Regions from separate parts of the Pseudomonas sp. AC247 genome, predicted to be linked through region 1. Evidence: predicted binding sites of a transcription regulator. Region 1 holds the regulator's gene; each other region holds the start of a gene.

The links. Region 1 encodes FliA, which starts transcription of late flagellar genes. Its sites were predicted from a motif close to CTAAAGTTTNNNNNNNNNNNGCCGNTAA; they were not measured.
Positions count from the first base shown of each region.
Region 2: a site for FliA is predicted at 7,061-7,088, ahead of ACZZ0B_RS27515 (methyl-accepting chemotaxis protein). Genes of this name have one in related genera too.
Region 3: a site for FliA is predicted at 2,606-2,633, ahead of flgM (flagellar biosynthesis anti-sigma factor FlgM). Genes of this name have one in related genera too.

Region 1 is NZ_OZ409829.1:3,968,587-3,979,303, forward strand. It holds gene motD (flagellar motor protein MotD) at 1-159, opposite strand, end outside; gene ACZZ0B_RS17920 (flagellar motor protein) at 172-912, opposite strand; gene ACZZ0B_RS17925 (protein-glutamate methylesterase/protein-glutamine glutaminase) at 912-2,060, opposite strand; gene ACZZ0B_RS17930 (chemotaxis protein CheA) at 2,110-4,377, opposite strand; gene ACZZ0B_RS17935 (protein phosphatase CheZ) at 4,432-5,220, opposite strand; gene ACZZ0B_RS17940 (chemotaxis response regulator CheY) at 5,239-5,610, opposite strand; gene fliA (RNA polymerase sigma factor FliA) at 5,777-6,517, opposite strand; gene fleN (flagellar synthesis regulator FleN) at 6,514-7,344, opposite strand; gene flhF (flagellar biosynthesis protein FlhF) at 7,461-8,801, opposite strand; gene flhA (flagellar biosynthesis protein FlhA) at 8,813-10,717, opposite strand, start outside.
Region 2 is NZ_OZ409829.1:6,074,782-6,085,498, forward strand. It holds gene ACZZ0B_RS27490 (xanthine phosphoribosyltransferase) at 1-420, opposite strand, end outside; gene rep (DNA helicase Rep) at 480-2,489, opposite strand; gene ACZZ0B_RS27500 (putative bifunctional diguanylate cyclase/phosphodiesterase) at 2,752-4,425, shown strand; gene ACZZ0B_RS27505 (NorM family multidrug efflux MATE transporter) at 4,534-5,931, opposite strand; gene ACZZ0B_RS27510 (LysR substrate-binding domain-containing protein) at 6,090-7,010, shown strand; gene ACZZ0B_RS27515 (methyl-accepting chemotaxis protein) at 7,195-9,171, shown strand; gene ACZZ0B_RS27520 (aldose 1-epimerase family protein) at 9,391-10,605, shown strand; gene ACZZ0B_RS27525 (YifB family Mg chelatase-like AAA ATPase) at 10,602-10,717, opposite strand, start outside.
Region 3 is NZ_OZ409829.1:913,086-923,802, forward strand. It holds gene ACZZ0B_RS04365 (MFS transporter) at 1-594, shown strand, start outside; gene ACZZ0B_RS04370 (flagellar brake protein) at 889-1,635, opposite strand; gene ACZZ0B_RS04375 (flagella synthesis protein FlgN) at 1,728-2,195, opposite strand; gene flgM (flagellar biosynthesis anti-sigma factor FlgM) at 2,244-2,570, opposite strand; gene flgA (flagellar basal body P-ring formation chaperone FlgA) at 2,720-3,481, opposite strand; gene ACZZ0B_RS04390 (chemotaxis protein CheV) at 3,564-4,496, shown strand; gene cheR (protein-glutamate O-methyltransferase CheR) at 4,543-5,370, shown strand; gene flgB (flagellar basal body rod protein FlgB) at 5,743-6,153, shown strand; gene flgC (flagellar basal body rod protein FlgC) at 6,157-6,600, shown strand; gene flgD (flagellar hook assembly protein FlgD) at 6,616-7,335, shown strand; gene flgE (flagellar hook protein FlgE) at 7,366-8,679, shown strand; gene ACZZ0B_RS04420 (ribonucleoside-diphosphate reductase subunit alpha) at 9,365-10,717, opposite strand, start outside.

The DNA.
Region 1 (10,717 bases):
GACCAGCGCTTCGGAGATCTCTTTGTACTTGCCTTCGTTGATCGACGAAATCGAGTACATGACCACGAAGAACGCGAACAGCAACGTGATGAAGTCAGCGTAGGAAACCAGCCAGCGTTCGTGGTTTACATGCTCTTCCTGGTGGCGACGACGTGCCATGAGCTTATTCCCTTAATCCATGAAGCCCTGAAGCTTCAACTCGATGGAGCGAGGGTTTTCACCTTCGGCGATCGACAAAATGCCTTCCAACAACATTTCGCGATAACGCGACTGCCGCAGCGCGATAGACTTCAGTTTGGCCGCCACCGGCAGCAGGATCAGGTTGGCACTGGCCACGCCGTAAATGGTCGCGACGAATGCGACGGCAATGCCGCTGCCCAACTGCGTCGGATCAGCGAGGTTGCCCATCACATGGATCAGGCCCATCACCGCACCGATGATGCCGATGGTCGGCGCGTAACCGCCCATGCTTTCGAAGACTTTCGCGGCTTCGATGTCGCGCGCTTCCTGGGTGTAGAAATCCACTTCAAGGATGCTGCGGATCGCTTCCGGCTCGGCGCCGTCGACCAGCAGTTGCAGGCCTTTGCGCGAGTAGTTGTCAGGTTCGGCATCCGCCACGCCTTCCAGACCGAGCAGGCCTTCCTTGCGCGCAGTGAGGCTCCAGTTGACCACGCGGTCGATGCCGCCAGCCAGGTCGACTCGAGGCGGAAAAAAGATCCAGGCGAGAATCTGCATGGCGCGTTTGAACGCGCTCATCGGCGATTGCAGCAGCGCGGCACCGATGGTGCCGCCCAGTACGATCAATGCCGCTGGGCCGTTGGCCAGCGCACCGAGGTGACCACCTTCCAGGTAGTTGCCGCCGATGATGGCGACGAACGCCATGATGATCCCGATAAGGCTTAAAACATCCATCAGATACACGCCTCGACAATGTGCTTGCCGATATCGTCGAGGCTGTACACCGCGTCCGCGAGTTCAGCTTTGACGATGGCCATCGGCATGCCGTAAATCACACAGCTGGCTTCGTCCTGCGCCCAGATCGAGCTTCCGCCCTGCTTGAGCAGACGCGCGCCTTCACGGCCGTCGGCGCCCATGCCGGTCAACACCACCGCCAGAACTTTGTCGCCGTAGGACTTCGCCGCAGAGCCGAAGGTGATGTCCACGCACGGCTTGTAGTTCAGGCGCTCGTCGCCCGGGAGGATTTTCACCGCGCCACGGCCATCGATCATCATCTGCTTGCCACCCGGCGCCAGTAACGCCAGGCCCGGACGCAGGATGTCGCCATCCTCGGCTTCCTTGACGCTGATGCGGCAGAGCTTGTCGAGACGCTCGGCAAACGCTTTGGTGAATGCCGCCGGCATGTGCTGGATCAACACGATCGGTGCCGGGAAATTTGCCGGCAACTGAGTCAGCACGCGCTGCAAGGCAACCGGGCCCCCCGTCGAGGTGCCGATGGCAACCAGTTTGTAGGCTTTGCGCTTCGGTGCCGGCGAGGACGAACTGGCCGTCGACGCGCGGCTTGGCGCAGGTGCATGCACAGGGGCAGGCGCCGGACGGGCCGGAGCATGAGTGCTGTGACTGCTGAAGCTTGATGCCGCCGGGGTTGGCGCAGGTGCAGGCGCAGCCACTGGAGCTGGCGCGCTGTAAGCACTGAAACGACGATTACTGCGCGAGATGCTATGGACCTTTTCGCACAGCAGTTGCTTGACCTTCTCCGGGTTACGCGAGATGTCTTCGAAATTCTTCGGCAGGAAATCCACCGCACCGGCGTCCAGCGCATCGAGGGTGACCCGCGCGCCTTCGTGCGTCAGCGAGGAGAACATCAACACCGGGGTCGGGCAGCGCTGCATGATGTGCCGCACTGCCGTGATGCCGTCCATCATCGGCATCTCGTAGTCCATGGTGATCACGTCCGGCTTGAGAGCCAGGGCCTGATCGATCGCCTCTTTACCGTTGGTGGCCGTGCCGACCACCTGGATGCTCGGATCCGCTGAAAGAATTTCCGAGACGCGGCGGCGGAAAAAACCCGAATCGTCCACCACCAGGACTTTGACTGCCATAAACACTCCATTAGGTGCAGCGGAACGTTGTCGCCCCGCTGCCCCGGATTCAAATACGCCGTGCGGCGTAACGCTTGAGCATGCTCGGAACATCGAGAATCAGTGCAATGCGGCCGTCACCGGTAATGGTGGCGCCGGACATGCCCGGAGTTCCCTGGAGCATTTTGCCCAATGGCTTGATGACCACTTCTTCCTGGCCGACCAGTTGATCGACGACGAAGCCGATCCGCTGCGTGCCCACCGAAAGGATCACCACGTGGCCTTCACGCTGCTCTTCGTGAGCGGCGGAGCTGACCAGCCAGCGCTTGAGGTAGAACAATGGCAGCGCCTTGTCCCGCACGATCACCACTTCCTGGCCGTCCACAACGTTGGTGGTCGACAGGTCGAGGTGGAAGATTTCGTTGACGTTGACCAACGGGAACGCAAACGCCTGGTTGCCGAGCATGACCATCAGGGTTGGCATGATCGCGAGGGTCAGCGGCACCTTGATGACGATTTTCGAGCCCTGGCCCTTGGTCGAGTAGATGTTGATCGAACCGTTGAGCTGGGAAATCTTGGTCTTCACCACGTCCATGCCGACACCACGGCCGGAGACGTCGGAGATCTCGGTCTTGGTCGAGAAACCCGGGGCGAAAATCAGGTTGTAGCACTCGGTGTCGCTCAGGCGATCGGCCGCGTCCTTGTCCATCACACCGCGTTTTACCGCGATCGAACGCAGGACGTTCGGGTCCATGCCTTTGCCGTCATCGGAAATCGACAGCAGGATATGGTCGCCTTCCTGTTCGGCCGCCAGCACCACACGACCGCCACGGGCCTTGCCCGACGCTTCGCGTTCTTCCGGCGACTCGATGCCGTGGTCGACGGCGTTGCGCACCAAGTGGACCAGCGGGTCAGCCAAGGCCTCGACAAGGTTTTTGTCGAGGTCGGTTTCTTCACCCACCAGTTCCAGGTTGATCTCTTTCTTGAGCTGACGCGCCAGGTCACGAACCAGACGCGGGAAGCGCCCGAAGACCTTCTTGATCGGCTGCATCCGGGTCTTCATCACCGCGGTCTGCAAGTCAGCCGTGACCACGTCGAGGTTCGACACGGCCTTTTGCATGGCTTCATCGCCGCTGTTCAGACCCAGGCGCACCAGACGGTTACGCACCAGCACCAGCTCGCCGACCATGTTCATGATTTCGTCGAGACGTGCGGTGTCGACGCGCACGGTGGTCTCGGCTTCGCTCGCCGGTTTTTCCGGTGGCGGTGTCGCTGGTGCACGCGCCGGAGCCGGTGCAGCTGCGGCGGCCGGTTTCGGCGCTTCGGCTTTAGGCTCAGGCTTGGCAGCAGGTTTCGGCGCTGCAACAGCGGCCGGTGCCTTGGCGGCAGGCGTGGCGACAGTAGAGGCGCTGCCAGCAGCGGCGGTGCCGACTTCGCTGAACTTGCCTTTGCCGTGCAATTCGTCGAGCAGCGATTCGAACTCGTGATCGCTGATCAGATCGCTGCCCGCCGCTGCGGCCGCTGGAGCAGCAGGCGCAGGAGCCGAAGCAATCGCCGACTCCAGCGCATCGACAGCAAAGTTGCCCTTGCCGTGCAACTGATCGAGCAGTGCTTCGAATTCGTCGTCGGTGATGTCGGAGCTGTCGCCTTTGGCCGGTGCCGCAGGGGCTGCCGCCGCGGGTGCAACCGCGTCCACGGCGAACTGGCCCTTGCCGTGCAACTGATCGAGCAACGACTCGAACTCGGCATCGGTGATTTCATCGCTGGCCGCGCCATCGGCAGCCGGCGCAGGTGCAGCTGCTGCCGGGGCTTCAGCTTCGGCCTTGACGGCGTTCAGCGAGTCCAGCAGTTGTTCGAATTCGTTATCGGTGATGTCGCCCGATTCGCCTTCGCCGACCAGATCTTCGATCATCTCGGCCACTGGCGAAGCCGGAGCTTCGTCCGCCGATTGCGGTTCTGCCAGACGTGCCAGCGCAGCCAGCAGTTCCGGGGTGGCAGCGGTGATCGGAGCACGCTCACGAACCTCAGTGAACATGCTGTTCACCGCGTCCAGTGCTTCGAGGACAACGTCCATCAGTTCTGCATCAACGCGACGTTCACCCTTGCGCAGGATGTCGAACACGTTTTCGGCGATGTGACAGCACTCCACCAGCTCATTGAGCTGAAGGAAGCCGGCGCCCCCTTTTACAGTGTGGAAACCGCGAAAAATTGCGTTGAGCAGATCTGCGTCATCCGGACGGCTTTCCAGCTCGACCAGTTGTTCGGACAGTTGCTCAAGAATCTCGCCGGCCTCAACCAGGAAATCCTGAAGGATCTCTTCATCGGCGCCGAAGCTCATTAATGGGGTGCTCCTACAGGTCTAAAAACCCAAAAAACCTAAAATTCCAAAACTCTAGAACCCGAGGCTGGATAACAAATCGTCCACATCGTCCTGACCGGACACAACGTCTTCTCGTTTATCGGCATGAATCTGCGGACCTTCACCCTGCGAGAGATGTTTTTGTGGATCTTTTTCTGCAAGCATCGCGGCGCGGTCATGTTCGATGCCCGCAAAGCGGTCGACCTGACTGGCCATGAGCACGAGTTTGAGCAAATTGCTTTCGACTTCGGTGACCAGTTGGGTCACACGCTTGATCACCTGACCGGTCAGGTCCTGGTAATCCTGGGCCAGCAGGATGTCGTTGAGATTGCTCGACACCGCACGGTTGTCCGTGCTGCTGCGCGACAGAAAACCGTCGACCCGGCGCGCCAGCTCGCGGAACTCTTCAGCCCCGACTTCGCGACGCATGAAGCGACCCCAATCGGTGCTCAAGGCCTGGGCTTCATCGGCCAGACTGTTGACCACCGGCGTGGCGCTTTCCACCAGATCCATGGTGCGGTTGGCCGCGGCCTCTGTCAGCTTGACCACATAGCCCAGGCGTTCGGTGGCGTCGGTGATTTGCGACACTTCCTCGGCCTGCGGCATGTTCGGATCGATCTGGAAGTTGACGATCGCACTGTGCAGTTCACGTGTGAGCTTGCCGACTTCCTGATACAGGCCACGGTCACGGGTCTGATTGAGCTCATGGATCAGTTGCACAGCGTCGCCGAACCTGCCTTTTTCAAGGCTCTCGACCAGTTCGACCGCGTGTTTTTTCAGGGTCGACTCGAAATCGCCCTGTGAAGATTCGTTATGCTCCATAGCTCCCCCGCGCGTTCATCAGCCGATGCGTTCGAAAATCTTCTCGATTTTGTCTTTCAACGCCTGAGCCGTGAAAGGTTTGACTACGTAGCCGTTTACACCGGCCTGAGCGGCTTCAATGATCTGCTCGCGCTTGGCTTCAGCGGTCACCATGAGAACGGGCAGATGCTTGAGTTTTTCATCGGCACGCACGTGGCGCAGCAGGTCGATACCGGTCATGCCCGGCATGTTCCAGTCTGTTACCAGAAAGTCGATGCTTCCGCTGTTGAGCACCGGAATGGCGGTAGTGCCATCGTCGGCCTCGACGGTATTGGTGAACCCAAGATCGCGCAGCAGGTTCTTGATGATCCGCCGCATCGTTGAGAAGTCATCAACGATGAGGATTTTCATGTCTTTGTTCAATTCGACCTCCAAGCAGTCTTAAACGCGCCCAGCACCTGGACGCGCCACTTCAATCAATCGGCGCAGCACTCGAAGACTGTCTGGAGCACAACAGAGCAAGACCGGTGCCGTTCATCACCGCACCAGCCTCGTTCGCAGTGTCCCCACACTGCCTTCAGCGCGCTCGCCACTCCCCCAAACGCCCCCGCAAGCGGGCCGCGCACTGGCTGTGTAACTGGCTGACCCGCGATTCACTGACGCCAAGGACTTCACCGATCTCCTTGAGGTTCAGCTCTTCGTCGTAGTACAGCGCCAACACCAGTCGCTCACGCTCCGGCAAATTGGCAATCGCGTCCGCCAGCGCCGCCTGGAAGCGTTCATCTTCCAGATCGCGTGACGGCTCAAGATGAGCACTCGCGCCATCCTCGTGCAGCCCTTCGTGTTCGCCGTCCTGCAGCAGGTCGTCGAAACTGAAGAGGCGGCTGCCCAAGGTGTCATTCAAAATCCCGTAGTAATCGTCGAGACTCAATTGGAGTTCGGCTGCAACCTCGTGATCTTTAGCGTCACGGCCGGTTTTAGCTTCAATTGAGCGAATTGCGTCGCTGACCATACGGGTATTGCGGTGAACCGAGCGTGGCGCCCAGTCCCCCTTGCGCACTTCGTCGAGCATTGCGCCGCGGATTCGGATGCCCGCGTACGTTTCGAAACTGGCGCCTTTGCTGGCGTCATATTTGGTCGAGACTTCAAGCAGGCCGATCATCCCGGCCTGGATCAGGTCTTCGACCTGCACACTCGCCGGCAACCGTGCCAGCAAGTGATAGGCAATGCGCTTTACCAGTGGCGCGTAACGCTCGATCAACTCGTACTGCGCATCACGTGCCGACTTCTTGTAGTAATTCATACCGCTGGCGGTCATAGCACTGGCCCTGCCGTTTGCTGCACGAGGCGCTCGACGAAAAATTCAAGGTGGCCACGCGGGTTGGCGGGCAGCGGCCAGGTATCGACCTTCTGCGCGATCGCCTTGAACGCCAGCGCGCACTTGGAACGCGGGAAGGCTTCATAGACGGCACGCTGTTTCTGCACGGCCTTACGCACGCTTTCGTCGTAAGGCACGGCGCCGACGTATTGTAGAGCGACGTCAAGGAAGCGATCCGTGACCTTGGTCAACTTGGCGAACAGGTTGCGGCCTTCTTGCGGGCTCTGCGCCATGTTGGCCAATACGCGGAAGCGGTTCATGCCGTAATCGCGGTTGAGCAGTTTGATCAGCGCGTAGGCGTCGGTGATCGAGGTCGGCTCGTCGCACACCACCAGCAACACTTCCTGGGCTGCGCGAACAAAACTGACTACCGAGTCACCAATACCCGCAGCGGTGTCGATCACCAGTACGTCGAGATTGTCGCCGATGTCGCTGAACGCCTGAATCAGGCCAGCGTGTTGTGCCGGGCTCAGGTGGACCATGCTCTGGGTGCCGGACGCGGCCGGCACGATGCGAATCCCGCCGGGGCCTTGCAACAGAACGTCGCGCAGCTCACAGCGGCCTTCGATAACGTCAGCCAGCGTGCGTTTGGGCGTGAGCCCCAGCAGAACGTCGACGTTCGCCAGACCCAGGTCGGCGTCCAGCAACATGACCCGACGGCCAAGCTCTGCCAGCGCCAGGGACAAGTTCACTGACACGTTAGTCTTGCCGACGCCACCTTTGCCGCCGGTCACCGCGATCACCTGTACGGGATGCATGCTGCCCATGTTATTTCTTTACCTTGTCTTGCATAGACGGAGGCCACATTACTGGCTGCGCGTTCACAACCGGAACAATGCATGGCAGACCATCGATGTAGGTACAAAAACTGTTCATGAATACCTCAGCCTACCTGCTTGGTGGGGCTGTGATAGATATCAGCGAACATGTCGGCCATGGCTTCTTCGCTGGGTTCTTCCTGCATTTGCACGCTGACGGCGCGGCTGACCAGTTGATGACGGCGCGGCAGATGCAGATCATCCGGAATCCGTGGGCCATCGGTCAGGTACGCGACCGGCAATTCATGACTGATCGCCAGGCTCAACACTTCGCCAAGGCTGGCCGTTTCATCCAGTTTAGTCAGGATGCACCCGGCAAGCCCGCAACGCTTGTAACTGTGATAAGCGGCGGTTAGAACCTGTTTCTGGCTGGTGGTTGCCAAGACCAGATAATTTTTTGAACGAATGCCTCGACCGGCCAGACTTTCGAGCTGCATGCGCAGGGCCGGATCGCTGGCTTGCAGGCCGGCAGTATCGATCAGCACCACGCGTTTGCGCAGCAGTGGATCCAGCGCTTGCACCAGCGATTGGCCCGGATCGACGTGAGTCACCGGCACATTGAGAATGCGCCCCAGGGTCTTCAGTTGTTCCTGGGCACCGATGCGGAAACTGTCCATGCTCACCAGCGCGACATTCTGCGCGCCGTACTTGAGCACGTAACGCGCGGCGAGCTTGGCCAGCGTGGTGGTCTTGCCCATGCCGGCAGGGCCGACCATGGCGATCACCCCGCCCTCTTCCAGCGGCTCGACTTCCGGTACGGCAATCATCCGCGCCAGGTGCGCGAGCAACATGCGCCAGGCCTGACGCGGCTCTTCAATATCGGTGATCATCGCCAGCAGATCGCGCGACAACGGCCCGGACAGACCGATGCGTTGCAGACGACGATACAGGTTGGCTTGCGCCGGACGGCTGCCCTGCAACTGATTCCAGGCCAGGGTGCCGAGCTGAACTTCCATCAGCTCGCGCAGGCTGTTCAATTCAAAACGCATCGAATCCAGTGCGCGTGGATCGACGCCGCCGGAGGACTGCGCAGGCGCCGGGGCTGGACGCGCCGGAGCGGCGTAAGTCGGCTCGCTCAGCGGCTCAGCGGCGGTCAGCGGCAGCCCAGCGGTCAACGGCAGACCGGCGAAGATCTGCCGATTGCTGTTGCCGTCGGCTTCGCCACGCAGGCTCAACTCGGCCTGGGCGGTGACGATGCGCGACTGGGTCTTGCGCAGCTCGTCTTCGAGTTCCATGTTCGGAACCCGTGGTGCCAGCGCCGACAATTTGTAATCCAGTGCCGCCGTCAGCTCGACACCGCCGGCAATGCGACGATTGCCAATGATGGCGGCATCAGCGCCCAGCTCATCACGAACCAGCTTCATGGCCTGACGCATATCGGCGGCAAAGAAACGCTTAACTTGCATAAACCACTACCTCAGCCGTTGGGCCCTACTGTCGCAACGATGGTCACTTGCTTGTTGTCCGGTATTTCCTGGTAGGCCAGCACGTGCAGTCCAGGGACTGCGAGGCGGCCAAAGCGCGAGAGCATCGCGCGCACCGGGCCTGCTACCAACAGGATCACCGGCTGACCTTGCATTTCCTGACGCTGCGCCGCTTCGATGAGCGAACGCTGCAGCTTCTCGGCCATGCTTGGCTCCAGCAGAACGCCCTCTTCCGAGCCTTGTCCTGCCTTCTGCAGACTATTGAGCAATATTTGTTCCAACCTTGGTTCCAAGGTGATCACAGGCAGCTCGGACTCAGTGCCTACAATGCTTTGGACGATGGCGCGCGATACGCCGACCCGCACAGCAGCGACCAACGCGGCGGTATCTTGACTCTTGGCAGCGTTGTTGGCGATGGCTTCGGCGATGCTGCGAATGTCGCGCACCGGCACGTGCTCGGCCAGCAGCGCTTGCAGCACTTTGAGCAGTTGCGACAGCGAGACCACACCCGGCACCAGCTCTTCAGCCAGTTTTGGCGAGCTTTTGGCCAGCAATTGCATGAGTTGCTGCACTTCTTCGTGGCCGATCAGCTCACTGGAGTGCTTGTACAGAATCTGGTTCAAGTGCGTCGCAACCACGGTGCTGGCATCGACCACGGTGTAACCGAGCGATTGCGCCTGCGCACGCTGGCTGATTTCGATCCACACCGCTTCCAGGCCGAAAGCCGGATCTTTGGCGTTGATCCCGTTGAGCGTGCCGTAGACCTGGCCGGGGTTGATCGCCAGTTCGCGATCCGGGTAAATCTCGGCTTCGGCGAGGATCACGCCCATCAGGGTCAGGCGATAGGCGCTCGGTGCCAGGTCGAGGTTGTCGCGGATGTGTACGGTCGGCATCAGGAAGCCCAGATCCTGCGAGAGCTTTTTGCGCACGCCCTTGATCCGCGCGAGCAGTTGCCCACCCTGATTGCGGTCCACCAGCGGGATCAGGCGATAACCGACTTCCAGGCCGATCATGTCGATCGGGGTCACGTCATCCCAGCCCAGTTCCTTGGTTTCCATGGCGCGGGCCGGCGACGGCAGCAGCTCTTGTTGACGCTTGACCTCTTGCAGGGCCTGCACCTTGACGATGTTTTGCTTCTTCCAGAACAGATAGGCGCCACCGGCAGCCAGCGCAGCCATGCTCAGGAACGAGAAGTGCGGCATGCCCGGCACCAGGCCCATGACCGCCATCAGACCGGCCGCCACCGCCAGCGCTTTCGGCGAGGCGAACATCTGGCGATTGATCTGTTTGCCCATGTCTTCCGAGCCGGAAGCACGGGTCACCATGATCGCGGCAGCTGTCGATAACAACAGTGATGGCAATTGCGCCACTAAACCGTCACCGATGGTCAGCAAGGCGTAAACCCGACCGGCGTCGCCGAAGCTCATGTTGTGCTGGAAGATACCGACGGCCATGCCGCCGATGAGGTTGATGAACAGAATCAGCAGGCCGGCAATGGCGTCACCACGGACGAACTTGCTGGCACCGTCCATCGAACCGTAGAACTCGGCCTCTTGGGCGACTTCCTGACGGCGCAACTTGGCCTGGTTCTGGTCGATCAGACCGGCGTTGAGGTCGGCGTCGATCGCCATTTGTTTGCCGGGCATCGCATCGAGGGTGAAGCGCGCGCTCACCTCGGAAATCCGCCCGGCACCCTTGGTCACCACGACGAAGTTGATGATCATCAGGATCGCAAACACCACGATACCGACCACGTAGTTACCGCCGATCACCACCTCACCGAAGGCCTGAATCACCTTACCGGCAGCGGCGTGGCCGTCCTGACCGTGGAGCATGACCACCCGTGTAGAGGCCACGTTCAACGCCAGCCGCAACAGGGTCGCGACCAGCAGAATGGT
Region 2 (10,717 bases), 2.1 Mb from region 1:
GATGATCGAGATCAGCGCTTGCGAGGCCTTACCGTTGGCCAGGAAGTCGTCGATGATCAGCACGCGGTCGCTGCTGGTCAGGTGACGCGGGGAGATGGCCACGGTGCTTTCGGTCTGCTTGGTGAACGAGTAAACGGTCGCCGACAGCAGGTTTTCCGTCAGGGTCAGGGACTGGTGCTTGCGGGCGAAGATCACCGGTACGCCGAGGTTCAGACCGGTCATGATCGCCGGGGCGATGCCCGAGGCTTCGATGGTGACGATCTTGGTGATGCCCGAATCCTTGAACAGCGCGGCGAATTCGTCGCCGATCAGCTTCATCAGGGCCGGGTCGATCTGGTGGTTCAGGAAGGCGTCGACCTTCAGGACCTGGTCGGAAAGCACAATGCCTTGTTCGCGGATTTTCTGCTGCAATGCTTCCATGAAGCTGTCCTCTTTTGGCGCTTTGTGCGCCGAAGGTCTAGTAAAAAAAGTGGTCAATTCTAGCGCTTTAACATCGCGCGTATATCAGCCAATGCGCTATTGCCGCGCACGACTTTGACTTCGGTCGGTGTGTCGTCGTTGCCTTCCCACGCCAGATCGTCCGGCGGCAGCTCATCGAGGAAGCGGCTCGGCGCGCAGTCGATGATCTCGCCGTACTGCTTGCGCTTGGCGGCGAAGGTGAAGGCCAGTGTCTGGCGCGCGCGGGTGATGCCCACGTAGGCCAGGCGGCGTTCTTCTTCGATGGTGTCGGCTTCGATACTGGAGCGGTGCGGAAGGATTTCCTCTTCCATGCCCATGATGAACACGTAAGGGAATTCCAGACCCTTGGACGCATGCAGGGTCATCATCTGCACGCCTTCAGCGCCGTCTTCCTCTTCCTGCTGACGTTCGAGCATGTCGCGCAGAACGAGTTTGCCGATCGCATCCTCGACGGTCATTTCGCCTTCTTCGTCTTTCTCAAGGGTGTTTTTCAACGCCTCGATCAGGAACCAGACGTTGCTCATCCGGTAGTCGGCAGCCTTGTCGCTGGAGCTGTTGGTGCGCAGCCAGTTCTCGTAGTCGATGTCCATGACCATGCTGCGCAGTGCCGAGATCGGGTCTTCGCCGGCGCACTGCTCGCGCACTTTGTCCATGAAACGCTTGAAGCGCGACAGGCGATCGGTGAAGCGGCTGTCCAGATGCTCGCCCAGACCGATTTCGTCGGTGGCGGCGTACATCGAGATTTTGCGTTCGGTGGCGTAGTTGCCGAGCTTTTCCAGGGTGGTCGAGCCGATTTCGCGGCGCGGCACGTTGATCACGCGCAGGAAGGCGTTGTCGTCATCCGGGTTCACGATCAGGCGGAAGTAGGCCATCAGGTCTTTCACTTCCTGACGGCCAAAGAAGCTGTTACCGCCGCTCAGACGGTACGGGACCTGATGGTGCTGCAGCTTCAGCTCGATCAGTTTGGCCTGATAGTTACCGCGATAGAGAATCGCGAAATCGCTGTACGGGCGGTCGGTGCGCAAGTGCAGGCTGAGGATTTCCATGGCCACGCGCTCGGCTTCGGCGTCCTCGTTGCGGCAGCGGATCACGCGGATCTCGTCACCGTGGCCCATTTCACTCCACAGCTGCTTTTCGAATTCGTGCGGGTTGTTCGAGATCAGCACGTTGGCGCAACGCAGGATGCGACTGGTCGAGCGGTAGTTTTGTTCGAGCATCACCACTTTCAAGGACGGATAGTCGTCCTTGAGCAGCATCAGGTTTTCCGGCCGCGCGCCACGCCAGGCGTAGATCGACTGATCGTCGTCGCCGACCACGGTGAACTGGTTGCGCTTGCCGATGAGCATTTTTACCAGCAGGTATTGGCTGGCGTTGGTGTCCTGATATTCATCGACGAGCAGGTAGCGCACCTTGTTCTGCCATTTTTCGAGAATGTCGGCGTGTTCTTCGAAAAGTTTTACCGGCAGCAGGATCAGGTCGTCGAAGTCCACCGCGTTGAATGCTTTCAGCGTGCGCTGATAGTGGGTGTAGACGATGGCGGCCGTCTGTTCCTTGGGATTACGCGCGTTCTCCAGCGCCTGAGGCGGCAGGATCAGGTCGTTTTTCCAGGCGCCGATCATGTTCTTGATCTCGTCGACGCCGTCTTCGCCCGCATATTCCTTCTGCATGATGTCGGTCATCAGCGACTTCACGTCGGTCTCGTCGAAGATCGAGAAACCGGGTTTGTAGCCCAGCCGCGCGTGTTCCTTGCGGATGATGTTCAAGCCCAGGTTGTGGAAGGTGCAGACCGTCAGGCCGCGCCCTTCGCCGGCCCGCAGCAGGGTGCCGACCCGCTCTTTCATCTCGCGCGCGGCCTTGTTGGTAAAGGTCATGGCGACGATGTACTGGGCGCGGATGCCGCAGTTCTGGATCAGGTGCGCGATCTTGCGCGTAATCACGCTGGTCTTGCCGGAGCCAGCACCGGCGAGCACCAATAGAGGGCCGCCGACGTAGTTCACGGCTTCTTGCTGCCGGGGATTGAGTCGGGACATACGAAAATTCAGGAGTCGTTGACGAAATGGGCCGGCATTTTAACAGGCTCAGCGATTTGTGCTGCTCTGTCCGACTTGTGACGTACCACGCGATTCAAATTTGCCGGTTTTGTTACTTTCACGCAGGATGCGCGGTGATTTTGCGGCTAATGTTCTCATTCGTGACACAAAATAACGTTTTGATAACCGTTGTCATTTGGTCATTGAACATCGCAACGGCATAATGCCCCGCCCACATCATTGCAGAGTCTAGGGAGCTAGCTTGTCTACGCCTGTCGAACCCTTGCGTTTGCTGCTACTGGCCGAAGAGCCAGCGTGGACAGCGTTATTGCGTGAGTGTCTGGCTCCGATGGGGAGCGCGGCGGTGCTGATCAGCGCGCCGAGCTGGGAGTCGGTCAGCAGTTTGTTCGAAGACAACCGCCACGCGGTTCTGTTGACCCTACCGGCGTTGCAGCCGGCACCGGGCCGTTGCAGCTTGCCGACAGTCTTGCTGCTGGAACACGAACCGGACACCGCGCCGGTTGGCGTCAGTGACTGGCTGGTGTTCGACGCGCTCGACGCCGGCATGCTGCGCCGTTGCCTGCGCCATGTGCGTGAGCGCGGCGTGCTCGAAAATACTCTGCAACGCCTGGCCGAACAGGATCCGCTGACGGGCATCGCCAATCGCCAGGGTTTCCAGACCTTGCTCGCTGCGCGTCTCGCGGAAAACGATGGACGTGGCGTGGCCCTCGGGCATCTCGATCTCGACAACTTCCGCCACGCCAACGATGCTCTCGGTCACCAGGCGGGTGATCGCTTGATCCTGCAAGTCGTCGCGCGGCTGAAAAGTCAGCTCGAAGCCGGTGATCAACTGGCACGTCTCGGCAGCGATGAATTCGCCTTGCTGATCGACACCCGCCGCGCGCCGCAACGCGCCGAGTGGATGGCCGAACGTATCACCGAAGCACTCGCCGAACCGTATTGGGTCGATGGTGAAAGTCTGCTCATCGGCTCCAGCCTCGGCATCGCTCATGCCCGCGCGCAGGGTGGTGCCGACCCGCTGATGTGGCACGCACACATCGCCATGCAGCAGGCCAAGAGCACGCAGGGCTGCACCTTTCATATCTTCAACGAACGCATCAACCGCAACGCGCGGAGCATGGCCGACCTCGAAAGCGAGCTGCGCCGGGCCTTGCGTCGCGATGAGCTGGAATTGCATTACCAGCCACGCCTGAATCTTGCGGACGGCCAGATTGTCGGCCTCGAGGCCCTGGTGCGCTGGCGCCATGGCGAACGTGGTTTGCTGCCGCCGAGTGAATTCGTGCCGCTGGCCGAGCAAAGCGGGTTGATTGTGCCGCTGGGTTACTGGGTGATTTCCCGGGCGCTGCGTGACATGCAGGCGTTGCGCGAACGCGGACTGCCGGCGTTGCACATGGCGATCAATCTGTCATTTCGTCAGTTTCAGGACAGTCAGTTGTTGCCGACGTTGAGCCGCTTGATCGCTGAGCGTGGTGTGGAAGCGCAGTGGCTGGAATTCGAACTGACCGAAACCGCCGTGATGCGCCGCAGCGATCTGGTCAAGCAGACCATGGATGCCCTTGGGCGGCTCGGCGTGCGCTTCTCGCTGGATGATTTCGGTACCGGGTTCTCGTCGTTCGTACACCTCAACAGCTTGCCGATCACTTTGCTGAAGATCGACAAGAGTTTCGTCGGTGGCATGGAGCAGCGCGAAGAGAACCGCAAACTGGTGCACGCGATGATCAACCTTGCGCACAACCTGCACCTGGAAGTGGTGGCGGAAGGGGTCGAGACGCCGGAACAACTGGAATTGCTGCGCGGGTTTGGCTGCGATCAGGTGCAGGGTTATCTGATCAGCCGGCCGTTGCCGTTGGCAGAGCTGGTTGAGTATCTGACCTTCGGCTCAAGCCAACAGCCCGCCCTTGAGATCGTAAGCTGAACACATAATCAATGTAGGAGTGAGCCTGCTCGCGATAGCGGTGTGTCAGACAACTCATCATTATCTGACACACCGCTATCGCGAGCAGGCTCACTCCTACAAGGTGTCTCAGTCGGTCTGCGGGACAGTGAACTGACTTGATGACACAGGCTCACGCCGAATCATCCGCTTCATCTTCCACTCAAACGCCAGCGTCAGACTCACCGCCGCGCACGCCAGGCCCAGCGCCAAGCCCCACCAGACGCCCGTCGGCCCCCAGTTCAAGTGGAACGCCATCCACCACGCCGCCGGCGCGCCAATCAGCCAATAACAGCCGAGCCCGACCAGGAACGTGGTCTTTGCATCCTTGAGCCCGCGAATACAGCCCATGGCAATCGTCTGCGTGCCGTCGAACAGCTCGAACCATGCCGCCACGGCCAGGAGGCTCACCGCCAAACGAATCACTTCGGCAAACGCCGGATCATTGTGATCAAGGAATAACCCGACCAACTGATTTGGCAGCAACCAGAACACCATCGCAAACCCGAGCATCACCACCGCACCAAAGACGATCCCGACGCGGCCCGACATCCGTGCATCGAGCAATTGCCCGGCGCCGTAATGCTGGCCGATGCGCATGGTGATCGCATAGGACATGCCCGCCGGCACCATGAACGCCACCGAGACAATCTGCAGGGCGATCTGATGCGCGCCCAGTTGCGTGCTGCCCATGGTGCCCATGCACAGCGCCGCGAAGGCAAACAACCCGACTTCCACCGCGTAGGTGCCACCGATCGGCAGACCGAGGCGCCAGAGTTCTTTCAGGTACTGCCGATTCGGCCGCGATAACCCTGCGCGTAGCGGATAAGCGTCATAGGCCGGATGCCGGCGAATATGCCAGGCCAATGCCAGCGCCATGCAGTTGGCGACAATCGCCGTGACCAGGCCGATGCCCATCAACCCCATTTTCGGCAAGCCGAACATGCCAGTGATCAGCGCGTAATTGAGCAGGAAGTTGGCCACGGTGCCGGCGAGGCTGATAACCATCACCGGCGTCGCCCGGCCAATCGCACTGGTGAACCCGCGCAGCGCCATGAAACTGAGGTAGCCGGGCAGAGCGAAGGGCAGGGCGATCAGGAATTGTCCGGCAGCGTTGACGTTGGTTTCGGTCTGGCCGAACAGCAGCAACACCGGTTTCAGGTTCCACAGCAGCAACCCAGCGCCCAACGCCATCAGCCACGCCAGCCACAACCCGGCCTGAGTCAGCCGTGCGGCGCCAATGATGTCGCCAGCACCTTTGCGAATCGCCACCAGCGTGCCAACCGCCGCAATCACGCCGATGCAGAAAATCGACACGAACGAATAGGTTGCTGCACCCAGCCCGCCGCCGGCCAGCGCTTCGGGGCTTAAGCGCGCCATCATCAGGGTGTCAGTCAGCACCATCAACATGTGCGCCAACTGTGAAGCGATCAACGGCCCTGCCAGCCGCAGAATGGCCCAGAGTTCGGTACGCACAGGATGCTGCATGGTCATCACCACTCGATATCGGAGGGAACAGGAGAGCATCGATTCTCGGCGCTTGGCAGTTATTGCACAAAGGGATAAAAAGGATGGGTCGCATGAGTAATACTCATCCTGAGTAGAAACTGTCCATTTCGCTGTATCCCGCTGCAGGAGCCTTGTGCATGTCCCGTCGACTTCCTCCGTTGTATGCCCTGCGCGCATTCGAAGCCGCCGCGCGGCACAGCTCGTTCACGCGTGCGGCCGAGGAGTTGTCGATCACCCAGAGTGCGGTGAGTCGGCACATTCGTACGCTCGAAGATCACTTTGCCTGCAAGCTGTTTCACCGCAGCGGTCGCCATTTGCAGCTCACCGAGTCGGCCCGTTTGCTGTTGCCGGGTATTCGTGAAGGTTTTGCAGCCCTGGAACGGGCCTGTAATACCTTGCGCGCTGAAGATGACATCCTGCGCATGAAAGCCCCGTCGACCCTGACCATGCGTTGGTTGCTGGCGCGACTCAGTCGTTTCCGTCACTTGCAACCGGGCAACGAAGTGCAACTGACCAGCGCGTGGATGGACGTCGATTCGGTAGACTTCAACGATGAGCCGTTCGATTGTGCGGTGCTGTTGAGCGACGGGCATTTCCCGCCGGACTGGGAGGCGAGCTTGCTGTTTCCCGAAGAGCTGATTCCCGTCGGCGCACCGAACCTGCTCAATGATCAACCGTGGGATCTGGCCCGGCTGGCGTCCACCGAATTGCTCCATCCGACGCCGGATCGCCGCGACTGGCGCAGTTGGCTGGAGCACATGGGTTTGTCCGATCAGGTCTCGCTCAAGGGCGGGCAAGTCTTCGACACGCTGGAATTGGGCATGATCGCGGCGGCGCGCGGTTACGGTGTGTCGATGGGCGATCTGTTGATGGTCGCCGAAGATGTCGCGCAAGGACGGCTGAGCCTGCCATGGCCGACTGCGGTCGCCAGTGGATTGAATTATTACCTGGTGTGGCCAAAGACCCGTCCGGGAGGTGAACGTTTGCGCCGCCTCAGCGACTTCCTGCAGGGCGAAGTCCGCGCCATGGAGCTGCCGGACGTTGCGCGCTTGGGCTGAAACGTTCGAGCCGCCACAATGGAGGCCTTGCGCCATACCCTCGCAATGCGCTCAAGTATTCGGTTTTACCGCCGACTATGAGCAAGTGGAACCGTCGTGCCGGTATCCACGATTCACCCCCACTATTAGAAAATTATCCGAGTCGAGATCAAGGAGGATCCCGTGGCTCGGCCAGGAGCTGTGCATGTCTCAACCTCGCGCTCGGATCGCCTCGCAGCTGGGCCTCGCGCTCGCTGTGATACTGGCGATAGTTATCAGTGGCAGTACGGTGTTCGCCCTGCGTTCGCTGGATTCGGCCAACCTCGCCACCCGTGAAGAGCATCTGGCCAGTGAGGCGCGGCTGCTGGCCGACCAACTGAGTACCTTTCACGGCACGCTGCGTGAAAGCACCCAGCGTCTGAGTGGGTTGTTCGAGAAGCGCTTCAGCGCCGGCTTGAGCATTCACCCGAGTGAGCCGGTAACGGTGGCAGGCACCCAAACCCCGGGCCTGCACTTGGGCAGCGAAGTGCTGAACAACAACTTCAAGGAAGTCGACGAGTTCAAGCAGATGACCGCCGGCGTCGCCACGTTGTTTGTGCGCAGTGGTGAAGACTTCGTGCGGGTCAGCACCTCGCTGACCAAACAGGACGGCACCCGTGCTATCGGCACCTTGCTTGATCACGCGCACCCGGCGTACGCGAAGTTGATGGCGGGGCAGAGCTATGTTGGCCGTGCGTTGCTGTTCGATCGTTCCTACATGACTCAGTACACGCCAGTGCGCGACGGCAGCGGCAAGGTGATTGCGGTGTTGTTTGTCGGTTTCGATTACACCGACGCGCAGAATGCCCAGTTCGACAACCTCAAGCGCTTCCGCATTGGCCAGACCGGCTCGCTGGCGCTGCTCGATGAGCAGAGCAAATGGCTGGTTGCTCCGGCGGGTGTGCAGGCGTTGGATCAAGCGATTCCAGTGATCAAGGATCTGGCGAAATCGCCGGGCAAAGGTCAGTTCTGGGGCGACAAGTCCGAAGATTTCTACAGCGTCGCGGTGCCGTTTGATGGCGGGCCGTGGTCGGTGGTGGCAAGCATGCCGAAAGCCGAAATCCGCGCAGTGACCTGGAGCGTCGGCACGCAATTGGCCATTGGCAGCCTGCTGGCGATGCTGTTGGCGGTCGGTTCCGTTGTGTGGTTGCTGCGCAGCAAACTGGCGCCACTGAGCGATCTGGTACGTCAGGCCGAAGCTTTGGGCGCTGGCGATCTGAGCGTGCGCCTGAGCGTATCGAGCAACGACGAAATCGGTCAATTGTCTCGTGCGTTCAACCAGATGAGCCAAGCGCTGTCGACGATGGTCGAGCACATCCGCCGCTCTTCGGAAGAGGTCAACAGCCGTGCGCAAGCCTTGTCTGGCCTGTCCGGCGGCGCGTACGAAGGCATGGAGCAGCAGTCCGGCGAAATCACCAGCATGGCCGGCGCGGTGGAAGAATTCAGCGCGACCTCGTTGAACATCGCCGACAACATGGGCGCGACCCAGCGTCTGGCGCAGGAAAATGCTCAGCAAACACAGATTGGTCGCAGCTCGATGGAAGAGGCCTCGTCGTCGCTGGAGCAAATCGCTGGCGCCCTGAACAGCACCGCCACCGTGATCAACACCCTCGGTCAGCGTTCGCAGGAAATTGGCGGCATCGTCGGCGTGATCACCTCGATTGCCGAGCAGACCAATTTGCTCGCGCTCAACGCTGCAATCGAGGCAGCCCGTGCCGGTGAGCAGGGTCGTGGCTTTGCTGTGGTGGCGGACGAGGTGCGCAGCCTGGCTTCGCGTACTCGCCAGGCCACCGATGAGATTTCCAGCATGATTCATAGCATCCAGCAGGAAACCGGCAACGCGATCAGCACCATGGAGCAGGGCAACGTGCTGATGCAGGAAGGTCTGTCGCGTAACGCCAATGTCGCGTCGGCGCTGGCGCGTATTGACGAGCAGAGCCGTTCGGCGGGGCAGCAGTTTGCCGCGATTACTACGGCGACTCAGGAGCAGAGCAGCACCGCGACGTTGTTGAGCAGCAATTTGCAGAGCATTGCGCTGGCCAACAGTGAGCAGCGTGAGGTTGTGTCGAACCTGGCTGTTACGGCTAAAGAGCTGGAGAAGCTGGCGGCGGATTTGCGTTCCGAGGTTGATCGCTTCCGTTGATGGATGGCTGAAATCGCTATCGCGAGCAGGCTCACTCCTACAGGTGTATCGGTTGGTCGCAATGTTTGTGATCACCAAAGATCCCTGTGGGAGTGAGCCTGCTCGCGATCGCCTCACCGCCAATCCTGGATAAAACACTCGTACTCTTGCTCTTTCATACTTGCTGAAACGTTTCCGCAGCGCTATAAAAATGGCACAACTCCAATAAAGGCTGCTGCCATGACTCCGCTCAAACTCGCCGTCGCCCTCGGCGCTTTCACTGCTGCTTCCCACGCCATGGCCTGGGATTACGTCCTTCTCGATACCAACAAGCCCGCGCAAAACTGGAGCATCACCAGTGAACAGCTCGGTGTGAAAACCGACCAACCCTTCTCCGTAAGCCTGCGTACCTTGCACGGTGGGCGGCAGGAAGGTGTCAGCATCGTTGATATCGATAACGGCACGATGAAACTCTCGGTGGTGCCAACCCGCGGCATGAATGTCTTGCAGGCCTCTGTCGGCAATGTGCGCATGGGGTGGGATTCGCCGGTCAAGGACGTGGTCAACCCGTCCTTTATCGAGCTCAACGGACGCGGTGGGCTGGGTTGGCTGGAAGGCTTCAATGAGCTGGTCGCCCGCTGCGGTTACGAATGGGTCGGCCATCCCGGCATCGATAATGGTGAGCTGCTGACCTTGCACGGCCGCGCCGCCAACATCCCGGCCAGTACCGTCACGCTGCACATCGACGAAAAGCCACCCTACGCCATCAGTCTGCGCGGCGAGCTGAAAGAGCAAGCTTTCAAGAAAGTCGATTTCTCGGTTGTCACTGAATTGGTCACCGAGCCTGGCAGCGTGCGCTTTGCACTCAACGATACGCTGACCAACAACGGCGACTATCCAAAGGAATACCAAGCGCTGTACCACAGCAATTTCAGCACGCCGTTCCTCGAGCAGGGTGCCCGTTTTGCTGCACCGGTAAAACAGGTCTCGCCGTTCAACGACAAGGCCAAAGGCGATCTGGCTGACTGGCAGACCTATCGCGCGCCGACCAAGGACTACGACGAAACCGTCTATAACGTTGTGCCCTATGCCGACGCGAAAGGTGAAACCCTGACCGTTTTGCATAACAAGGCGGGCAGCCTCGGTGTCTCCGTCGGCTTCAATACCCAGCAGTTGCCGGTGTTCTCCCTGTGGAAAAACACCGATACGCAAGGGCAGGGCTATGTCACGGGGCTGGAGCCGGGCACCAGTTTTTCCTACAACCGCCGCTATCAGCGTCCGCTGAATCTGGTGCCGACTATCGCACCCAAAGAACACAAACAGTTCCAGATCAGCTACAGCCTGCTTGCGGACAAGGGGGCTGTGGATAACGCCTTGAAGCGTGTGACCGAAATTCAGGCGGGGCGCGAGACCGAAGTGCGGCAGACGCCGTTGGTGGATCTGACCGAGCATTAAGGTGTCGCCGGCCGATATTGCAGCGCCTCGGCCAAGTGTTCGCGTTTGATTGCATTGACTTGCTCAAGGTCTGCCAAAGTGCGGGCGACCTTGAGTAGCCGGTGTGCCGAGC
Region 3 (10,717 bases), 3.1 Mb from region 1:
ATTCGCTGTTTTGCCGGGTTTCTGGCGGTCGCGGCGTTGCCGTTGGCGATCATGCCGCAGGTGCCGCTGGAGGTGCTGTTCATTGTCGGTTTCTTCTGTTCGCTGGTGCAGTTCTGTCTGTACCCGCTGGCGGTGGCCTTCTCCAATGACCACGTCGAGGGTGATCGCCGGGTTTCGCTGACGGCGATGCTGTTGGTGACCTACGGTGTCGGTGCGAGCATCGGGCCGTTACTCGCGGGTGTGCTGATGAAGCTGTTTGGCAGCCAGAGTCTGTATGCGTTCTTCAGCTTCTTTGCCCTGGTGCTGGTGTGGCGGATCCGCCCGAAAGCTGTAACCAACTTGCATCAGGTCGACGATGCACCACTGCATCACGTGGCGATGCCGGACAGCATGTCCAGTTCGCCACTGGTGGCTGCGCTGGACCCGCGCGTGGATGAGCAGGTAGTGCAGGATCAGATGCAGAACACCGTGGCACCGGAGCCTGAGTCGCAACCTGATCCGGAGCCTGAGGTGCAGCCTGAACCTGTGGTTGGGGCTGGTGCGGATGACGACAGCGATAAACCGACACCGGACATCAGTGGTGGCAGACCTTGATATCCTGGAGTCGCAGCCATCAGTAGTGAGCCTATGACTCTGCAGTGAACAGAGTCTGTGCAGTCGGCCACAGTCTCTGTGGCGAGGGGATTTATCCCCTTCGGTTGCGCAGCAGCCGCCAGCCATTCAATGCGATCAGTCAGGAGAAATGCGGGGTCAGTATTTGGGGCCGCTTCGCAGCCCATCGGGGATAAATCCCCTCACCACAGGGAGCTCATTGCTGTCGGATCATTGGAGCAGGTACAAAAAAGGGCAGTCCCGCCAAGGACTGCCCTTCTTGTTTGCGCGTCTGAATCACATGTCGTCTTTGTCGAAACGCCGTGCTTCACGCTGCAATTGATACACAAAACGCTCAACGTTGCGGGCAGCCTGGCCACTGATGTTGTGGAAGCGCAAACCGGCAAAGGTGATGTTGAGTTTTTCTTCGAAGTGCAGATAACGCAGTTCGACGGAGGTCGGCTGGTTGCCGAACAGTGGCGGGGCGATCAGGCGATCGTAGACCTGGCCCAGTTGCAGGCGGTCAGTGATGTCGCCTTCGAAGCGCAGTTTGCAACCGGTGGCGGAAATATCCAGCAGCTTGCCGTTGATCGGCGCCTTGAGCTTTTCGCCGCCAAGTTCAACGCTGACCAGATCGGTCAGTTTCAGCGCGGCGCGAAATGCATTGCGACGCTGGTGGTAAACCACTTCGGTCGGCAGCTCGCCGGTGTAAAAGCGATCACCTTCGGATTCTTCGATGTTCAACGTACCGTCGCATTCCCAGGCGATGCGCACGCCATCGTGGAAGCCTTCGACCTTGAACGGCTCACCGGCCTGCAAGAAACGCTCGCCGTCGCGCGGGATCATTTCGTCCAGAGCGATCGTCCCGGTGTCACGGTCGACCTTGATCAGGTAACTCTGGAAACGCTGGCTGCGCTCGTGGAAGGTGATGATCAGCGGATCATGGCTTTCTTGCAGCTGGCGCAGGTTGCTGGAGATTTCCAGAGGTGTAGTGAGCACCTTTGGTGGCTGCGGAGCATCATCCGCGCTAAGGACGTTGGACACGTTGAATCAATCTCCAGACAAAATTTGACTACGACTAGCCAGCATTTTGCCAGCATGTTTCGCAGGTTGATAGAGCGCAGGCATCGAACGGCTCACGCCTGACTGAGCGCGCGCGGCTTCGCAAGCTTGGAGAAGGCACCGCTGGCGTCGTAGAGCGCTGGCGGCTCGCCGCCGGTGAGGATCTTCAGCTGATTGGCCGTGGCGGCCTGCTGGACCAGGATCGATTGGCCATTGTTGACGTTGGCCGCCTGGCATTGCGCGATGAGGTCGGTGAGGAAATCGCTCTGGCTGAGCAATTGTTCGCCAATGCTCGATTGGCTGGCCAATTGCTCAAGCCCCTGCCGATTGGTCGGCAGGTTAAGGCTGGCGAGGATTTCGCTGCGTTTGCGGCCATGCTGTTCGAGCAGAATGATCAGCGCCTGTTTGCGTGCCAGAACTTCTTCCAGCAGGGGCATGTCACGACCGTGCAAAGCGAGGGACTCGGTTTGCAATAACTCCAGCAATTGTTGAGCTGGAGCAAAGTCGTCGATGATCAGTTGCAATAAATTAGTGTCGTGCATGGCTGGCCTTGGGTTTTAAGCGTCCAAAAGCCTGGCGCTGGCGTTGGCCTAGCGCTGGGCTTCGAAGTTGAGCAGTTTGCTGGCTACACGGTTGCTGTCGACTTTATAGCTGCCATCGGCAATCGCGGCTTTCAACTCGGCCACACGGGCTTTGTCGACAGCAGGTTGATCGCGCAGCTTGTCAGTGACCTTCTGCAACTGTTGAGCCTCATTGCTGAGGTGTACCGATTCCCCGCTTTTTGCGGTACTGGCCGGTTCGGCCTGGGTATTCAGCGGCGCGGAGGTGCCGGTTTCGGCGGTGTCCTTGGCGTTGCTGGTACGTGTACTGCCCGTAAGTGACGAGGAGCTGTTCAAACGGCTGAAATCGATGACCATGATAAAAACCTCTGGGAATTTGGACGCTTGCCATGTTTTCGGCCATCCCCTGGAAAACTTTAGGCGCATTTACCAACGAACCTTGCATGCGCCGGCGCGAATCCTGCTGCGGCACAGTTTAGGGAACAGCCGGGATCAGCGCCAGTTTTCTACATCGCTACTTCCACTTGGCCTGGCGCGGTGACTTGCGCCTTGATGACCCGTTGGGAGTTGAGGTTTTTCACCCTGATCTGTTCTTTCAATCCGCCGTTGGACAGGGCTTCGCCCGGCATCCGTACCGCCAGCGTACCGCTGCGGGCGGTAATCACCACTTGATCGCCTTTGCGAATGACTTCGGCCTGTTCCAGATGGACCAGGGTAATCACCTGATCGGCGACCGTTGGTCGGGTTAATTTTTGCCCGATCGCTTCGTCCACCGAGGTCAGAAAGCCCTGATTGATCAGGCTGACGTCGCGTTCGCGCAAGGTCACGTCTTGCGGTTCGATAATTCCGGCACGCTTGAGTGGCCGGGTGGTGGTGACAATCTCGCGAAACAGGCGGACTTGAGCGGGCACGAACACGGTCCAGGGTGAGGATCCCTCACAGCGAACCTTCACGGTTACGCGGCCCAAAGGACGTGCCGGGCTCTCCAAAGTGGCTGTCAATTCCTTGTCGCACATAGGCATGCGCATACGTGGATCGAGTTGCTTGACCTCGATTTCATAGCGGCCTTCGGTTTGACTGGTGGCCAGATAGTCTTCTACGGTGAACTCAAGAAAGCCCTGAGTGACGCCGATAAGCATGTCAGGCAAGGTAACCGCATCAGCAATGGCAGGACTGCCAGCAAAAAAGCAGCAAATGGCGCACGCGGCACAGAGCCCTCTGCGGAGGGGCGATGTCAGGCGTCGGAAAAATGTCGTTTGAGCGTTCATACGAGTTAAAAAGCAAGCGCCGTGCCGTTTAGCAATGAATGTGCGTCGCAACAACACTTGGCGTTGATGTAGGAGTCTGGGCATGGCTGGTGTAATGGATTCGGTGAACCAGCGCACGCAACTGGTGGGGCAGAATCGCCTGGAGCTGTTGTTGTTCCGTCTTGACGGTCAGCAGCTCTATGGAATCAACGTGTTCAAGGTGCGGGAAGTGCTGCAATGCCCGTCGCTGACGTTGATGCCCAAGTCCAGTCCTGTCGTGTGCGGGGTGGCGAATATTCGAGGGGCGACCATTCCGATCCTGGATCTGGCAATGGCGACCGGCTCGGGTGCGTTGAAAGACAAGAACAACCCGTTCGTGATCATCACGGAGTACAACACCAAGACCCAGGGTTTCCTGGTCCGCTCGGTGGAGCGCATCGTCAACATGAACTGGGAAGAGATTCATCCGCCGCCCAAGGGCACGGGTCGCGATCATTACCTGACCGCTGTGACTCGGGTGGACAATCAGTTAGTCGAAATCATCGACGTCGAGAAAGTGCTGGCGGAAGTTGCGCCGACACCGGAAGCGATTTCGGTGGGCGTGGTCGATGTCGAGACCCAGACCAAGGCGTTGTCGCTGCGGGTCTTGACGGTCGATGACTCGTCAGTGGCGCGCAAGCAGGTCACGCGTTGCCTGCAGACGGTCGGTGTCGAAGTGGTGGCGCTGAACGACGGCAAGCAGGCGCTGGATTACTTGCGCAAGCTGGTCGATGAGGGCAAGAAGCCGGAAGAAGAGTTCCTGATGATGATCTCCGACATCGAGATGCCGGAGATGGACGGGTACACCCTGACGGCCGAGATTCGCGCTGACCCGCGCATGCAAAAGCTCCACATCATCCTGCATACTTCGTTGTCCGGGGTATTCAATCAGGCGATGGTCAAGAAAGTCGGTGCCGATGACTTCCTGGCCAAATTCCGTCCTGATGACCTGGCATCCCGGGTAGTCGACCGGATCAAAGCAGCAGATATCAGCTAAGGGCGTTTTGCCCTTGGCGGTCAACACGATTTAAGAGGCGGCATCATTGTCTACGGGTAATTTGGATTTCGAACAGTTCCGGGTCTTCCTGGAAAAAGCCTGTGGCATTTTGCTCGGTGAAAACAAGCAGTACCTGGTCTCGAGCCGTCTCAACAAACTGATGGAGCAGCAAGGCATCAAATCCCTGGGTGAGCTGGTTCAGCGCATCCAGACCCAGCCGCGCAGCGGTTTGCGCGAGCAGGTGGTCGATGCCATGACGACCAACGAAACCCTGTGGTTTCGTGACACCTATCCGTTTGAAGTCTTGAAGAACAAGGTACTGCCTGAAGCGATCAAGGCCAGCCCCAACCAGCGTCTGCGGATCTGGTCGGCAGCCTGCTCGTCGGGCCAGGAACCGTACTCGCTGTCGATGTCGATCGACGAGTTCGAGCGCAGCAACCTGGGCCAGTTGAAGATGGGTGTGCAGATCGTTGCTACTGATTTGTCCGGCCTGATGCTGACCAACTGCAAGACGGGCGAGTACGACAGCCTGGCGATCGGTCGCGGTTTGTCGCCGGAACGTCTGCAGCGTTACTTCGACCCGAAAGGGCCGGGGCGCTGGGTGATCAAGGCGCCGATCAAGAACCGCGTGGAATTCCGCTCGTTCAACCTGCTCGACAGCTATGCCGCGCTGGGCAAGTTCGACATCGTGTTCTGCCGCAACGTGTTGATCTACTTCTCTGCCGAAGTGAAGAAAGACATCCTGTTGCGCATTCACAGCACGTTGAAGCCGGGCGGTTATCTGTTCCTTGGCGCTTCCGAAGCGCTGAACGGTTTGCCGGACCATTACCAGATGGTGCAGTGCAGCCCGGGGATTATTTACCAGGCGAAATGATTGCATCGGCAACAGCAAAAACGGCAGGCCCGCAAAGGCCTGCCGTTTTTTTATGCCTGCGGAATTTCTCCCTGACACCACAAAACCCGTGTAGGAGTGAGCCTGCTCGCGATAGCGGTAGCACATCCAACATCATCGGTGCCTGACACACCGCTATCGCGAGCAGGCTCACTCCTACAAGGGGGCTGTGGTGTGGGTGAGGGAGAAGGCAAGCGGCAGAAAAGCGGCATTCGGCGGAAACCTGTTGCCGCTTTTCTGGCATTGCCGCTTTGCCGATTGCCCGCGAAGCCCCGGTTTACGGGGTTTTTTCGCTTTGGCACGCCGCTTGCTAAAGCTCAGTTACGAAAAACCGGTCACCCGAAGGTTCCCGACATGAGCATCAGCTTCGATAAAGCGCTCGGCATTCACGAACAAGCCCTGGGCTTCCGCGCCCAGCGCGCTGAAGTCCTGGCCAACAACATCGCCAACGCCGATACCCCGAACTACAAGGCTCGGGATCTGGACTTCTCCAAAGTGCTGGAAGCACAGACCGAGAAAACCAAAAAAGGCGGCAACTTTGCCCTCAACATGACCAACAGCCGTCATATCGAGGCCGAAGGTCTGGGCAATGGCGACGAATCGCTGATGTATCGCACGCCGATGCAGCCTTCGATCGACCAGAACACCGTGGACGCCCAGCTGGAACAGTCGAACTACGCGGAAAACGCCGTCGGCTTCCAGGCCAGCTTCACCCTGCTCAACAGCAAATTCAAAGGGCTGGTGTCAGCCCTGCGCGGAGAGTAATCCATGTCCCTGTCCAGCGTTTTCAACATTGCCGGCAGCGGCATGAGCGCACAAACCACGCGTTTGAACACCGTGGCGTCGAACATTGCCAACGCCGAAACCGTCTCGTCGAGCATCGATCAGACCTATCGCGCCCGTCACCCGGTATTCGCCACCATGTTCCAGGGCGGCCAGAACAGCGGCAGCAACTCGCTGTTCCAGAGTCAGGACGCGGCCGGTCAAGGCGTGCAGGTGCTCGGTGTGGTCGAAGACCAGAGCAACCTCGAAGCGCGTTACGAGCCGAACCATCCGGCCGCCGACGCCAAGGGCTACGTCTACTACCCGAACGTCAACGTGGTGGAAGAAATGGCTGACATGATTTCCGCGAGCCGTTCGTTCCAGACCAACGCCGAAATGATGAACACCGCCAAAACCATGATGCAGAAGGTGCTGACCCTCGGTCAGTAATAAGGGGCGACTGCCATGAGTGTTTCCGATTCCACCAGCGGCGTAAGCATTAAAGACGTACTGGCCAACTCTTCGGTCAAGACCGGGACGACCACTGATGGTCTGGCTGCGGCCACCAACAGTGCCACCGGTAAACAGGCCCTGGGCAAAGATGCGTTTCTGCAATTGCTGGTCACCCAGCTGAAAAACCAGAACCCGCTCGACCCGCAGGACAACAGTGAGTTCGTCGCTCAGTTGGCGCAGTTCAGCAGCCTGGAAGGCATCACCACGCTGAACTCCACCGTCAGCGGGATTGCCGGCAACTACAACTCGTCGCAAGCATTGCAAGCGTCGTCGCTGGTGGGCCGTTCGGTCATCGCCCAGACCGACAAGGCTGTGGTCGATACCAGCAAGAGCCTCAACGGCACCGTGGTGGTTCCGGCCTCCGGCGCTGTCTCGCTGTCAATCAAAGACGCCGACGGTAAAGTCGTGCGCACCATCGACATGGGCAACCAGACCGCTGGCAATGCCGGTTTCATCTGGGACGGCAAAGACGCGTCCGGTGCGGTCGCGGCAGCGGGCACTTACACGTTCACCGCCAGCGCCACGTACGACGGCAAGGCGACTTCGCTGGTTACGTATCTGCCGGCCACCGTTAACAGCGTGACCATCAGCCAGACCGGCGGTGAGTTGATGCTGAACCTGGCGGGCCTGGGCAGCGTTGCGCTGTCCAAAGTACAAACCATTGGTATATAGAGCCGACTAACCGGCACAAAGGAGTGGAATATGTCTTTCAATATCGGCCTTAGCGGTCTCTATGCAGCCAACAAACAACTGGATGTGACCGGTAACAACATCGCCAACGTCGCGACCACCGGTTTCAAATCGTCCCGTGCAGAATTCGAAGACGTGTACTCGGCCACGCGCCTGGGCACTGGCAGCAAGACCGTCGGTAACGGCGTGCGTCTGGCCAACGTGTCCCAGCAGTTCGGTCAGGGTGACGTGAACAACACCGGTAACGTGTTGGACATGGGTATCCAGGGCAACGGTTTCTTCATCCTCAGCGACAACGGTTCGCTGAGCTACACCCGTGCCGGTGCGTTCAAGACCGACGCTGAAAACTATGTAGTCGACAACAACGGCAACCGTCTGCAAGGTTACGGCGTTGATGCCAACGGCAAGATCATGACCGGCGTGCTGACCGACCTGAAGATCGACACCTCGGCCCTCAAGCCGAACGCGACGTCGAAGATCGACCAGACCATGAACCTGAACTCGGAAGACACCAAGCCAACGGTGGCGCCGTTCAGTCCGACCGATCTGAACAGCTACAACAAGCTGATTTCGACGCCGGTCTACGACACTCAGGGTAACGAGCACCGCATGGATCAGTACTACGTGAAAACGGGTACCAATGCCTGGAGCGTCTACACCTACATGGATGGTCGTACCCCATCGGATCCGACCAACAACGTCTTGACGCCGATGACTCACGACATCACCTTCAACTCTGATGGTTCCATCGCGACCTTGACGGCGGGCACTGGCTGGGTCAAATCCGGCAACACCCTGACCATGAACGGCTGGATTCCTGGTGTGGTGACCAACGCGACGACCTCGCCAGTGACCTGGGGGCCGAACGGTTCCAAGGCCAACAGTACCGGTATCGCCTTCAACACGGCGTTGACCACTTCGTATAACGCTCCGACGGCGCGCACTGCGCAGTATCAGGACGGTTACGCGACTGGGCAGATTTCCAGTCTGACCATCGATTCGACCGGTGTGATGACGGCTAACTTCAGCAACCAGCAGACCAAGGCGATTGGTCAGGTGGCGGTGGCCAGCTTTGCCAACGAGCAGGGTTTGCAGCCGATTGGCGGTACGCGCTGGAAGGAGACTTTCGCGTCGGGTGTGGCTGGGGTTGATGCGCCGAAGACCGGTACGTTGGGCTCGATCGTGTCGAACTCGCTGGAAGAGTCGAACGTTAACCTGACCAATGAGCTGGTGGATCTGATCAAGGCGCAGAGTAACTATCAGGCGAACGCCAAGACCATTTCGACTCAGAGCACGATTATGCAGACCATTATTCAGATGACCTGATTTGGGTTTTTGGTTTTGGTTTGTGGAAGGGGCCCCTCGGTTGAGGGGCTTTTTTTTGGGCTTGGATTGGGGGGGTATCCGTTGCTGCGGTAACGGCTGCTCAGGGTTCCGCCCTGACGGCGGGTCACCTTTTCCAAACGCCGAAAAGGTAACCGAAAAGGCTTGCTCCTACGTGCGGCCCGCTCGCTGGGGCTCGGGGTTCCTTCGCTCCGGGATCGATCCGGGCGCAGCGCCTACGGTTTGCTTCGCTGCACCTCCTCTCGCTGTGTTTGGCTGCGCCAAACGGTCGCTACGCTCCCACCCCCGGATCAATCCCTCCACTCAGCCTTCCGACGTCGCCCGTGGATCAAGATCAAAAGCGGTACTCGAGCTTGCGCTCATTGTGTTGAGTGGTGAGAAGCAGAAGCGGTGTGCGTTCTGCTTTTGCTCTTCGTAGGAGCAGAGCTTGCTCGCGATGGCGGCCTGTCAGCCGACCATGTTCTGGCAGTTGAAGTCAGCCCTGTAGGAGCTGCCGAAGGCTGCGATCTTTTGATCTTGCTTGTGATGCAGCAAAAACAGGATCAAAAGATCGCAGCCTGCGGCAGCTCCTGCACAGGAATGTGGGGCAAAAGAAAACCCCCGGCAAACCAGAGGTCTGTCGGGGGTTTTGGGTTCAGGGGTTTTGCAACCCCTGACTCGGCTCAGCTTATTGGCAAGCTTCGCAATCCGGCTCGTCGATCGCGCAAGCCTTTGGCACTGGAGCAGGGCCGGCAGGTGCTGCGAGGACCGAATCATCACCGTGGTTGCCGCCGCTGGAAACAGCGTTCAGCTTGCTGGTGCTGATGGTCGACTTCTCGGTGCTGGTCGCGGCCAGGGCACGGAGGTAGTAAGTGGTTTTCAGGCCACGGTACCAGGCCATGCGGTAGGTCACGTCGAGTTTCTTGCCCGATGCGCCAGCGATGTACAGGTTCAGCGATTGGGCCTGGTCGATCCACTTCTGACGACGGCTGGCGGCGTCAACGATCCACTTGGTGTCCACTTCGAAAGCAGTCGCGTAGAGCTCTTTGAGTTCTTGCGGGATGCGCTCGATCTGCTGCACCGAACCGTCGTAGTATTTCAGGTCGTTGATCATGACCGAGTCCCACAGACCGCGAGCCTTGAGGTCGCGAACCAGGTACGGGTTGATCACGGTGAATTCGCCCGACAGGTTCGATTTCACATAGAGGTTCTGGTAGGTCGGTTCGATCGACTGCGAGACGCCAGTGATGTTGGCGATGGTCGCGGTCGGTGCGATGGCCATGATGTTGGAGTTACGAATGCCTTTCTGTACACGGGCGCGAACCGGTGCCCAGTCCAGGGATTCGTTCAGGTCAACGTCGATGTACTTCTGGCCACGTTGCTCGATCAGGATCTGTTGCGAATCCAGTGGCAGGATGCCTTTGGACCACAGCGAACCCTGGAACGTCTCGTACGCGCCGCGCTCGTCAGCCAGGTCGCAAGAAGCCTGGATCGCGTAGTAGCTGACCGCTTCCATCGACTTGTCGGCGAATTCGACGGCAGCGTCGGAACCGTAAGGGATGTGCTGCAGGTACAGCGCGTCCTGGAAGCCCATGATGCCCAGACCGACCGGACGGTGCTTGAAGTTGGAGTTCTTCGCTTGTGGCACCGAGTAGTAGTTGATGTCGATAACGTTATCGAGCATGCGCACGGCGGTGTTCACGGTGCGTTCCAGCTTGGCGGTGTCCAGCTTGCCGTTGACGATGTGGTTCGGCAGGTTGATCGAGCCCAGGTTGCAAACGGCGATTTCGTCCTTGTTGGTGTTCAAGGTGATTTCGGTGCACAGGTTCGAGCTGTGAACCACGCCGACGTGCTGCTGCGGGCTGCGCAGGTTGCACGGGTCTTTGAAGGTCAGCCATGGGTGGCCGGTTTCAAACAGCATGGAGAGCATTTTGCGCCACAGGTCTTTAGCCTGAATGGTCTTGAACAGACGAACCTTGCCTGGGTATTCGGTCAGGGCTTCGTAGTACTCGTAACGCTCTTCGAAGGCCTTACCGGTCAG